DNA from 2 places in the Brevibacillus sp. NPDC003359 genome. Region 2 is predicted to be linked to the other one. Evidence: a T-box and tRNA genes for the amino acid it is inferred to sense, from the RefSeq annotation. Region 2 holds a T-box; the other holds one or more tRNA genes.
What was found. A T-box is a leader RNA that pairs with one kind of tRNA and senses whether it is charged. The one in region 2 lies ahead of tyrS (tyrosine--tRNA ligase), so its partner is inferred to be a tRNA-Tyr.
Positions count from the first base shown of each region.

Region 1: it has a tRNA-Tyr gene. The T-box ahead of tyrS (tyrosine--tRNA ligase) is inferred to sense a tRNA for this amino acid. The anticodon was not compared.

Region 1 covers NZ_JBIAOR010000001.1:1,137,756-1,142,607, reverse strand. The annotation lists gene ACFYU8_RS05015 (phosphotransferase enzyme family protein) at 1-206, shown strand, start outside; gene ACFYU8_RS05010 (YycC family protein) at 292-462, shown strand; gene ACFYU8_RS05005 (thioredoxin family protein) at 490-1,056, shown strand; gene ACFYU8_RS05000 (hypothetical protein) at 1,123-1,440, shown strand; tRNA gene ACFYU8_RS04995 (tRNA-Tyr) at 1,533-1,617, shown strand; tRNA gene ACFYU8_RS04990 (tRNA-Leu) at 1,663-1,744, shown strand; gene edeQ (edeine self-resistance N-acetyltransferase EdeQ) at 1,915-2,352, opposite strand; gene edeP (edeine non-ribosomal peptide synthetase EdeP) at 2,653-4,852, shown strand, end outside.
Region 2 covers NZ_JBIAOR010000001.1:678,316-683,167, reverse strand. The annotation lists gene ACFYU8_RS03215 (MFS transporter) at 1-221, shown strand, start outside; gene tyrS (tyrosine--tRNA ligase) at 280-1,548, opposite strand; T-box leader at 1,605-1,834, opposite strand; gene ACFYU8_RS03205 (ATP-binding cassette domain-containing protein) at 1,910-3,409, opposite strand; gene ACFYU8_RS03200 (DUF6138 family protein) at 3,724-4,852, opposite strand, start outside.

The DNA of each region.
Region 1 (4,852 bases), 460 kb from region 2:
ACGGACATTTGGCGTCGACGAATTTTTTAGATAGTTGGCTCGTCAAGCACAATCGTCGTATGGAGCATTGGGAACAGATTGCGGTGACTTGGACTCGGCTCGTTCCAGAGCGATTTCGCCATTGGCGCAAGCTAGAACAAGAACTGCTGGATATGCTGTTCTCGGATCATTCGCAGGTCACTCTGGTCGGCAGGGATAACAGATGAGCCAAAAGACGCCAAGCTGGCAGGTTTAACCGCCGTGTATTATACTGGAGGGACTGATGAAGGCAAGCGGAAGGAGTGGAAATACATGCGTCCGTTACAAATATCACCTGATACGGCTGTCAAGCTAGCTGAAGCACTCCAGGTACCTTTAGAGCGCCTTATGCACATGCCACAGCATATTTTGTTGCAAAAAATGATGGAGTTGGCAAAGCAAGAGAAAGAAGCAAGTGAAGCAGAACCTGAAAAGAAAGACTAGATTCGTTACACACGAGGAGGAGAAAAGATGGGGGCAAACGTAGCAAATAAATTCCGTACAGGGCTCAAGCCACAAGCGTTCGTGGAAAACATGACAAAAAATCAGGATACATACCAAAACTGGTCGGATGCATTTTCATGGGAGGATGAACAAGACCGTGCGTTTTTTGCCTCTCTCCAGCATCGTGATGACCTCAGATGCTTGATTTTGGCAGCGGACTGGTGTGGCGACGTCGTTCGCAACTTGCCAGTCGTATTGCATGCCCTGAAAGAAACAGACATGCCAGTGGAAATTATGGTGATGGAAGAACACCTCGATCTCATGGATGAGTTTCTCACGATGGGCGGTCGGGCGATCCCTGTCGTTATCTTCGCGGACACTGGCGGACATGTTCTGGCCAAATGGGGCCCGAGACCGAAGCATGTCCAAGCTGTCATGACGGCCTTTAAACAGCAAAACCCGGACCGAAACGCGTCAGATTATGAAGACAAGATCAAAGTGGCGCGTTCCGAAATGCTTGAGCAGTATGGAGAAGGCACTGCCTACCAGCAAGTGATTGTCAAAGAATTGAGAGAGCTGCTTTCCTCGATCTAATTCATCACACCAATAACAGGGCGGAGTCAAGGCTCCGTCCATTTTCATGCAGAAGGGCTGAATTACATGTATTACTACGGCAATGAAACTATTATGTCCTTGGAGCAGGTGCTTCGCTTAAAAGCATCGGAAGTTCGAATTCTGGAGTGGGTACGTACCTACGAGTTTTTAGAAAACAGTTATGGGATAGATGAAGCAGTTCCCTACTTCTTGGAAATAAAATGCGAAGAAGAGCAAGTGAAGATTCGCAAAAACCGCATTCTAGACTTCCCTGAATACACCTGTGAGGGAGAAGCAACGTTTCAAGAGGTGGACGAAGCGCTGCGCGTCTTTCACGAGTGGGCACAGGAAATCTTGGCGAAAAAAGAGAGTCAATCCAAATAAATATGTTGACGTAAAACGAAGTTCATGGTAGATTAATAAATGTCGCTTCTGGTTGAAGAAAGTAGACCTAGAAGATAGACGGCACATATTGTGGGGAGATAGTGAAGTGGCTAAACACGGCAGACTGTAAATCTGCTCCCTCCGGGTTCGGCGGTTCGAATCCGTCTCTCCCCACCATTGATTTTCTATCGATGATGTGCAATTTTAATCATAGTTTCACATGCCGGTGTGGCGGAATGGCAGACGCGCGCGACTCAAAATCGTGAGGGAAACCGTGGGGGTTCAAGTCCCTTCACCGGCACCATATCAAATACGAATGCACACGATCCGTGATGTTCACGAACACATGGAAAGTGTGCTTTTTTAGTATGTTGGAAAACAATTCAAACAGCGGCGAGTCTAAGACTTGATATTCAGGTCTTAGCTCGCCGCTGTTTCATTTTGGGGCATGGCGCCATATCCATTGTTGAAGAGTTAAAAGTTTAATTCTGCAATAGTCTCGCCAAACAGAACCATACCATTTTTTTGAAATCCAAGTGACGCGTAAAGATTTTCGGCTGCGACATTGGCTGGGGCGTAACCAATAACGATTTTTTGACAACCTTCCTTTGCTTTCAGCAAATCAATGACTTGCGAAATCGCAGTACGTCCGTAGCCTTGCCGTTGATACTTCGCATCGATTAAGAGTCTGTAAATCCAGTAGTTTCCATCGTCGGGGTCAAGTCCATACATGACAAATCCAACCATCGTCTCATCGTGGTAGATGGCCAAAGGGACAAAGGTAGTTTGAAACTTTGCTTCAGCGATAGAGTAGAGGTTCGGGGCAACAAACTCACTTTGTTCGGGAGTTGGTTCCAGTTCAATACACTCTTCCCAGTTCTCCAGAGTTACTTCATGAAGTGTCACAGACATCTAATCACATTCATCCTTCCAATAGCTTATTTTTGCCAATATATTACATTTTATCCTACGTGAAAAGACAGCCAAAAGCAATAGCGTTCACAAATTTGTTTCCATTCTATGCAGCGAAATAGGAAGGGAAAACAGAAGAAATTCATCTAATTTTCATAAATAACATTTTATGGAAAATTCATTTGACACTATAGAAGAGTCATCTATATAGTTGGAATGGAAGTATTTGTAATCAATTAGATTTTTTGCCATGTCTGAATTGTGATTACATCTGCACAATTCCGAAAGGGGGGATATGCATTGCGCCAGGATAAGAAGCAATGGAAGGTCGGATATCCTTTAAGTCATCCTCAAAAGCGTATCTGGTATACGGAAAAATTACATCCACATCTCCCTGTCCATACGTTAGGGGGGATGGTACGGGTTCAAGGAAAGGTGAAACTGGATGTACTAGAAGCGGCCATTCATCTGTTCATTCAAAAGAACGATGCTTTGCGACTCAACTATCAGGAGGAAGAGACAGTCCTTCAGTTTGTTGGAGAGTATGAACCACAGCCATTGCAGGTGTTTGATTTCAGACGGGAACCGAATGCCCCTGATCGGTGCAGACAATTCATGCAAGCTTTGTTTGAAAAGCCGTTTTCCATCGGACAGGAGCCTCTGTTTTACTTTAGTCTGATTCAACTGAGTGACGAAGAGTCGGGGTATTTTGTAAAGCTGCACCATTTGATTGCTGATGGATGGTCAATCTCAATCATGACAGAACAAATTGCTCAATTTTATGACACGTTGCTGGCAGGCGGTACCGTTCATGTAGGAGATGAACACGCTTATCAAGCTTTTGTCGACAGGGAGCATGCCTATTCTCTGTCTGAGCGATTTGAAAAGGACAAGAGATACTGGCGGGACAAGTTTCAGAGCTTGCCAGTGATCACGACATTACAAAAGGCAACAGCTACTTCGGAAGGCAAGCGCAAAGTGTATTCATTTAATCGTGAAGATTCGACAAGAATACGCGAGTTTGCAACCCAGATGAAATGCTCGTTAAATTCCTTGTTTGTGGCTCTCGTCAGTCTTTACCTTCAGCGCTGTACGAGGCAAGAAGAAATCGTGATCGGTACACCGCTGTTAAACCGTTCAGGCAAAGTAGAGCGCAAAATATTCGGGATGTTCACCAGCACCATGCCATTTCGTCTGGCAGTTCCGATGGAAATGGATGCTGTCAATTATGTCAAATATGTCAACAGGGAATTGACTTCCTGTTTTTTTCATCAGAAATATCCCTACGATTTGCTGGCTCAAGAGTTGGAATTGAAGAAACATGGCTATGACAGCCTGTTTCAGATTTGTGTAAATTATTACAGCACGCAGCTTCCCTTCACCGTTGGCGGGTACCCCGTTACGAATGAGGAGTTTTATAACGGTCACCAGTTGTACTCGCTCCAAGTAATTATCAGGGAATGGGCTACAGATGAACGATTGACGCTGGAATTGGATTATAAGATCGCCGAGTACACGGAAGATGATGTTGACCGAATAGCGGATCATCTCCTAAGGCTGCTCAATGAGATGATCTCGAATCCAGAAGTTCCGCTTTCCAATCTGAACTTCCTTGCAGACGAAGAGTTGGCACTACAACTCAAAACGTGGAACGATACAGCGGCTTCCTATCCCAGCGAGAAGACGGTTGTCCAGTTGTTTGAAGAGCAGGTAAAACGCTCGCCACAGGGAGTTGCATTGGAGTCAGAGGATCGCATTCTAACGTTTCAAGAGCTGGATGATCAAGTAAATCGACTAGCTCAGTCGTTGCGAAACCGAGGAATTGGCCCAGGCGTAATTGTCGCTCTGCTGGCAGATCATTCGCCAGAGCTGATAATCGGGCTGCTGGGAGTGCTAAAAGCTGGCGGTGCTTACCTTCCGATTGACCCTCAACTTCCTTCTCAGCGAATCGAATATCTACTGTCTGATTCTGGAGCGGACCTGTTGCTTCGTCACACTTCTCGAACAGATGCGATTTCGTGGTCCAAAGAAGTCCTGGACCTTGGTGATTCGTCCCTGTATCGACATGATGGCGCAATCCTGGAATCGGTTAATCAGCCAGATGATTTGGCCTACGTTATTTATACATCAGGCTCTACCGGAAATCCGAAGGGGGTCATGGTTACTCATCGGGGGTTAGTCAACTACATATGGTGGGCAAAAGACCGCTATCTTACCAGTCCTGATGAAGCCTTTGCTTTTTATTCTTCAGTGGCATTTGATTTGACGGTTACGTCCATTTTTTGCCCGCTAGTAAAGGGAAATCGGATGGTGATCTATCCGCACTCCGATTCAGAATTTGTGTTATCTCGCATCTTTAGCGACGGACGTTCCCATGTTGTAAAGCTGACACCTGCCCATCTGTTTTTGCTGCAAGAAATCGATTTGCCTTGTACTACGGTAAAAAAAGTGATAGTAGGCGGCGAGGACTTGAAGGTGAGTATGGCTCGGGCTATTCATG
Region 2 (4,852 bases):
TGGCTTCTTCAATAACTCCCGTCTCTGTCAACGTCGGGATCGCCCTCGGATCAGCTTTAGGTGGATTTATAACGACAAACCGGGAACTCATTGATGTTTCTTGGGTCGGTGCGATTGTCGCGATCACGGCATCGTTGCTGACTTTTATCAGCTACAGTTTAGATCGCAAAGCGATCTCCTATCACACAAATGCATTAGAGAGCTGTCAAACACGAAAATAATGCAAATATAGGAAGAAGCTTCCCTTCATGTTTACAGGGAAGCTTCTTATTCCTTCATCTATTGAGATAATTTCACCAAGCTGTAGTTTTTCTTGCCTTTGCGGATAATGATGAAGCGTCCGCCGATAGCGAGACTTGGCGTTACTTCCAGTTCCAGATCGGTAACCCGCTCGCCATTCATGGAGATAGCGCCTTTTGTAATATCCTCACGCGCTTGACGCTTGGATGGCTCAATGCCGATCTCAACGAGCCAATCGACAATGTTCTTCGTTTCGAGGGTAGATTCGTACGTCGGCATTTCTTTGAAGCCTTGCTCGATCTCATCTGCCGATAGCGATTTAATATCACCCGTAAACAAAGCTGCTGTAATGCGCTTCGCCTGCTCGAGCATTTCCTCGCCGTGCACAAATTTCGTCATTTCCTCAGCCAGCGCTTTTTGCGCCTCGCGTTTATGTGGCTCGGTCTGTACTTTTTCAGCCAGCTCTTCAATTTGCTCTTTGGAGAGGAACGTAAAGTATTTCAAGTATTTCACTACATCGCGGTCATCGGTATTCGCCCAGAATTGGTAGAATTCGAATGGTGTTGTTTTGTTTGGATCGAGCCAGATAGCTCCTCCTGCTGTCTTCCCGAATTTCGTACCATCTGCCTTCAGCATCAGAGGAATGGTGAGACCGAATGCTTTTGCTTCTGGTCCTTCCTTTTTGCGAATCAGATCAAGACCGCTCGTGATGTTACCCCATTGGTCGGAACCGCCAATTTGCAGCTGAACATCTTCATGTTTGTACAGATGCAGGTAATCCAGCGATTGCAGAATTTGATAGGAAAACTCCGTAAAGGAAATGCCGCTTTCTAGTCTGCTCGACACAACATCTTTGGCAAGCATCGTATTGATGCTGAAGTTTTTACCGTAATCCCGCAAAAATTCAATGACATTGATTTTGTGCGTCCAGTCGTAGTTGTTCACCAAACGAATTTGGTTGTCGCCTTCTGTAACGAACAGCTTCTTCATTTGTGCGGTAAGTGCATCTACGTTCTCCTGAATTTGTTCCAGTGTTTGCAAAGAGCGCTCGGATTGACGGCCGCTCGGATCGCCAATCGTACCTGTTGCACCGCCGATCAAAATGACCGGACGATGGCCAGCGAGCTGGAAGCGTTTCAGTACCATGAAAGGAATCAAGTGACCAATGTGCATGCTGTCACCTGTTGGATCGACACCACAATATAACGAGACTGCTTTTTCATTCGTTAATTCTCGCAGCCCTTCTGCATCCGTTTGCTGATTGATGGCTTCGCGCCATTCGAGTTCATCGATAATATTCACTGCCATACACTCCTTCAATCTCCTATAGTGAAAATAAAAAATCGCCCCTTGTCTATTGTAGACATAGGGACGATTGAATAACCGTGTTACCACCCAACTTGCACCAATGGACCCATGCGTTAACGCAGGCCATTCATGCCACTCGTCGCGAGTTATCGTTCGCGATTCCGCTCGGCATTACCCGAGATACTCCAGAGTGTAATTCGCTCGCTTATTGTGTACCGGGTTCCATCAACCCCCGGCTTTCTAGAACAGGGAATAAGCTGCTACTGGGCTCTTTCAACGTATGTTTCATATGAAATTAAAGTCAGTATATTGAATTCAAATAGCAATGTCAACCATGTAGCAATGATTCCGCTACTATCCCTTATTTTATTTTCGTGAGACCGTCGGAAGTTAGCTCATAAACAGTTGTTGCGACTTCATGTAAATACCGTCGGTCATGCGAAATACTGATAATCACACCGTCAAAAGCCGTTAAGGCGCGGCACAGAACAGGAGTCGTCAAAGGACTGAAGTTTCGGGTCGGTTCATCCAGTATTAATATTTCGCACTGATCCAAAATCATTTTTACCAGGAGCAATTTCGCTTTCTGTCCCCCAGATAAGTGTTTAATGGGTTGATGCATCTCATCTTTTGTAAATTTCATACTGCCTAAATGAGTATACGCTTTTATCATCGCATCTTTCATTCCCGTTGTTTCCAAGTATTCAATCGGTGTTTTCGTTGAATCCAGTCGGTCTTCATAGTTTTGTGGCATATAACCGATCTTTAATGACGAGTGCTGAACTAGCTCATCCATGATCTTTTTCAACAACGTCGTTTTTCCGATCCCATTTTCCCCAATAATCGCAACTTTTTCTGGGCCCTTGATCGATAAATGAATCTGTTTCGTTAGCTGTTTGTTCCCTATTTGCAGTACTTCCAATGAAAAGTCGAGGATTTGTTTACTACCGGGCACATGTACCGCAGAATCAAATCGGAATTCGCTTGCTTCTTCTACACTTGGTGCCTCTAGAAACGTTTCCGACGCTTTCTCCACGCGCTCTTTTTGATTTTTCAGAGACTTGATTTTCTTTTGCAGTCGCGGGTCTGACCGGGATACGTTCCGATGTTGATGTTCTGCTTTATTCCAAACGTCATGCCATTTCTCCATTTGCTTTCGATGATCAGAAGCTTGCTTTCTGGCTATCTGCTCTTGTTTGTTCAAGTGGCTCTCACGATTCGCGAGGTAATTCTCATATGGTTCTCTTGAAAACGTATATTTGGGTACTTGCTTGCGCTTTGTCAGTTCCATATGAAGGATACCGTTTGCGGTATTCGCAATAAATGTTTCGTCATGCGATACGTATATGACAGGAATAGCCGTGTGTTGGATGAATTCTTCCAGCCATACCATCGTTTGAATATCCAAATCATTCGTGGGTTCGTCTAGTAATAGAACATCAGGCTGCTGTGCCAACAGACTTAAAAAGCGGTATTTGAAACGCTCACCACCGGACAGAACACCCATCTTCTTATCTGAATCCAATGCATGAATGCCGAAATCATCCATCGCTCTCACCAGTTCTTTGCTCCATTGATTTTCAGCAAAAAAGTCGGCAATGGTCATTTGTTTTTCTTCGTCCGATAGCTCCTGTGAAAGAAAACCCATGGAACATTCGCTTCTCAACACTTTCCCTTCAAATGTGCAATACTCGGCAATCATTTGCTCCGCGTAAATGAATTTTAATAAGCTGCTTTTTCCATTGCCCTCTTCCCCGATAATGGCAATCTTGTCTCCGAGTTGCAGGGTCAGGTGCAGATTTTGAATGAGAGTCCTGCCGTCTTTTTTGGTGGTAATCGTGATATTGTGCAGTTCGACCATTTGGATTCCCCATTTCGTTTTTACATTTCTCGTCCTTTACTCTTTGTTCATCTGTATCACCCCCCTTTTTTTGACAACAAAAAAAGATGCTTCTGTCCAATAAACAGAAGCATCTTGCTCTCGTTCTAGAAATCGCTATATGGAAAATAGACCATACAGGAATTCAAGATATCAATTTGAGGTGAATTTGGCTTCTTGTTTATTTATTATAGGATTGGCTTTTCCAATAAATAAACAATTGCGCAAATGATTCACCCTCCGTTCCATGTAGTTGACTTCAATATAGCATGGCCTTCTAAATATTGTCAATGAAGCTATTCGACCAAGGCTAGCAGTTGTGTAAGCTTGTCTTTGATGGGGGAAGATTCTTTTTTTACCGCCTGTGCGAGCTTCTTATTCCCGCCGAAAAGGCGATAAATAACGGTTTCCCGCAGGTAATCTTCCATCGCTGCAAGCTCCCCTATGAGTGCGTCCACCAGTTCTGCACGATCGATGGTGATATTTTTCAAAGGCTTCGCCGAGTCGCTACTGCCAAGCACCAGAGAGACGAGTACAGGCATATTCTCTACGGTTACACCATGCGCCTCGATAAAAGCAATAGCAAAATCGTCCTGAGCAGACTGATGCTCCGTGTCGACCAGCTCCATATAGCGACGAAAGAGTGGAAAATAATTGTTGCTAGACAATCCGAGAGCCAAAACCGCATAGGTTCCAGGCATGACGGATTTCTCACTTGGCTCTACATCCCCGTACCAACCGAACTCCTCCATCGCTAGCTCGGCATATTCGGCGATTTTTGGATATAAGACAGGATAACGGGACGCATTCGCAAAAAACTGGTGGAGACCTGACTTCGCCAGCTTTTTTACTGGCAGATAATGCTTTTCACTGCTCTTCAGCTTGAGCTTGTACCCTTTTGGAAAGCCTTCACGCAAAAGGCCGTTGATAAAATCTAAGGCTTCACCGTAGGCGGCTTCTTCCTCCGTTACGATACGAATGTCGATCGCTTGCAAAACGTCATTGGCGCTTGCTTGAATCTGAGTGCTTTTATACTCGTTTTCAAAGCGACCGCTGCCCCGTTGTACATAGTCCGCAGCCTGCTTGGAGCCGAGCTGAACAGCGAGGTCCAGGAACTTCTTGCGGGTGTCTGGTTCCTTGTTACCAATTGCGAGAGCGATGTACAGGAAAAAGTCCAGCTCTTCTGTTTTTGGTTTCTGACGCTCCTGCTCAGGTTTCAAAACCCAGTCCAATCCATAATACCCGGTACGATCGAAAAATTTGACTAAAAAACGCTCATTTGCCCAGCCTTTTAAAGCCGTAGTATAGTAGTATGTCCACGAATTACAGCGTTCTTTATTGGAGCGCAGCTTTTCGCTAAAGCGATGGATGAGCGGTTCAATAACCTCTTGCTTTTGTTCCATCAAATCGGGATTGACGAGACAA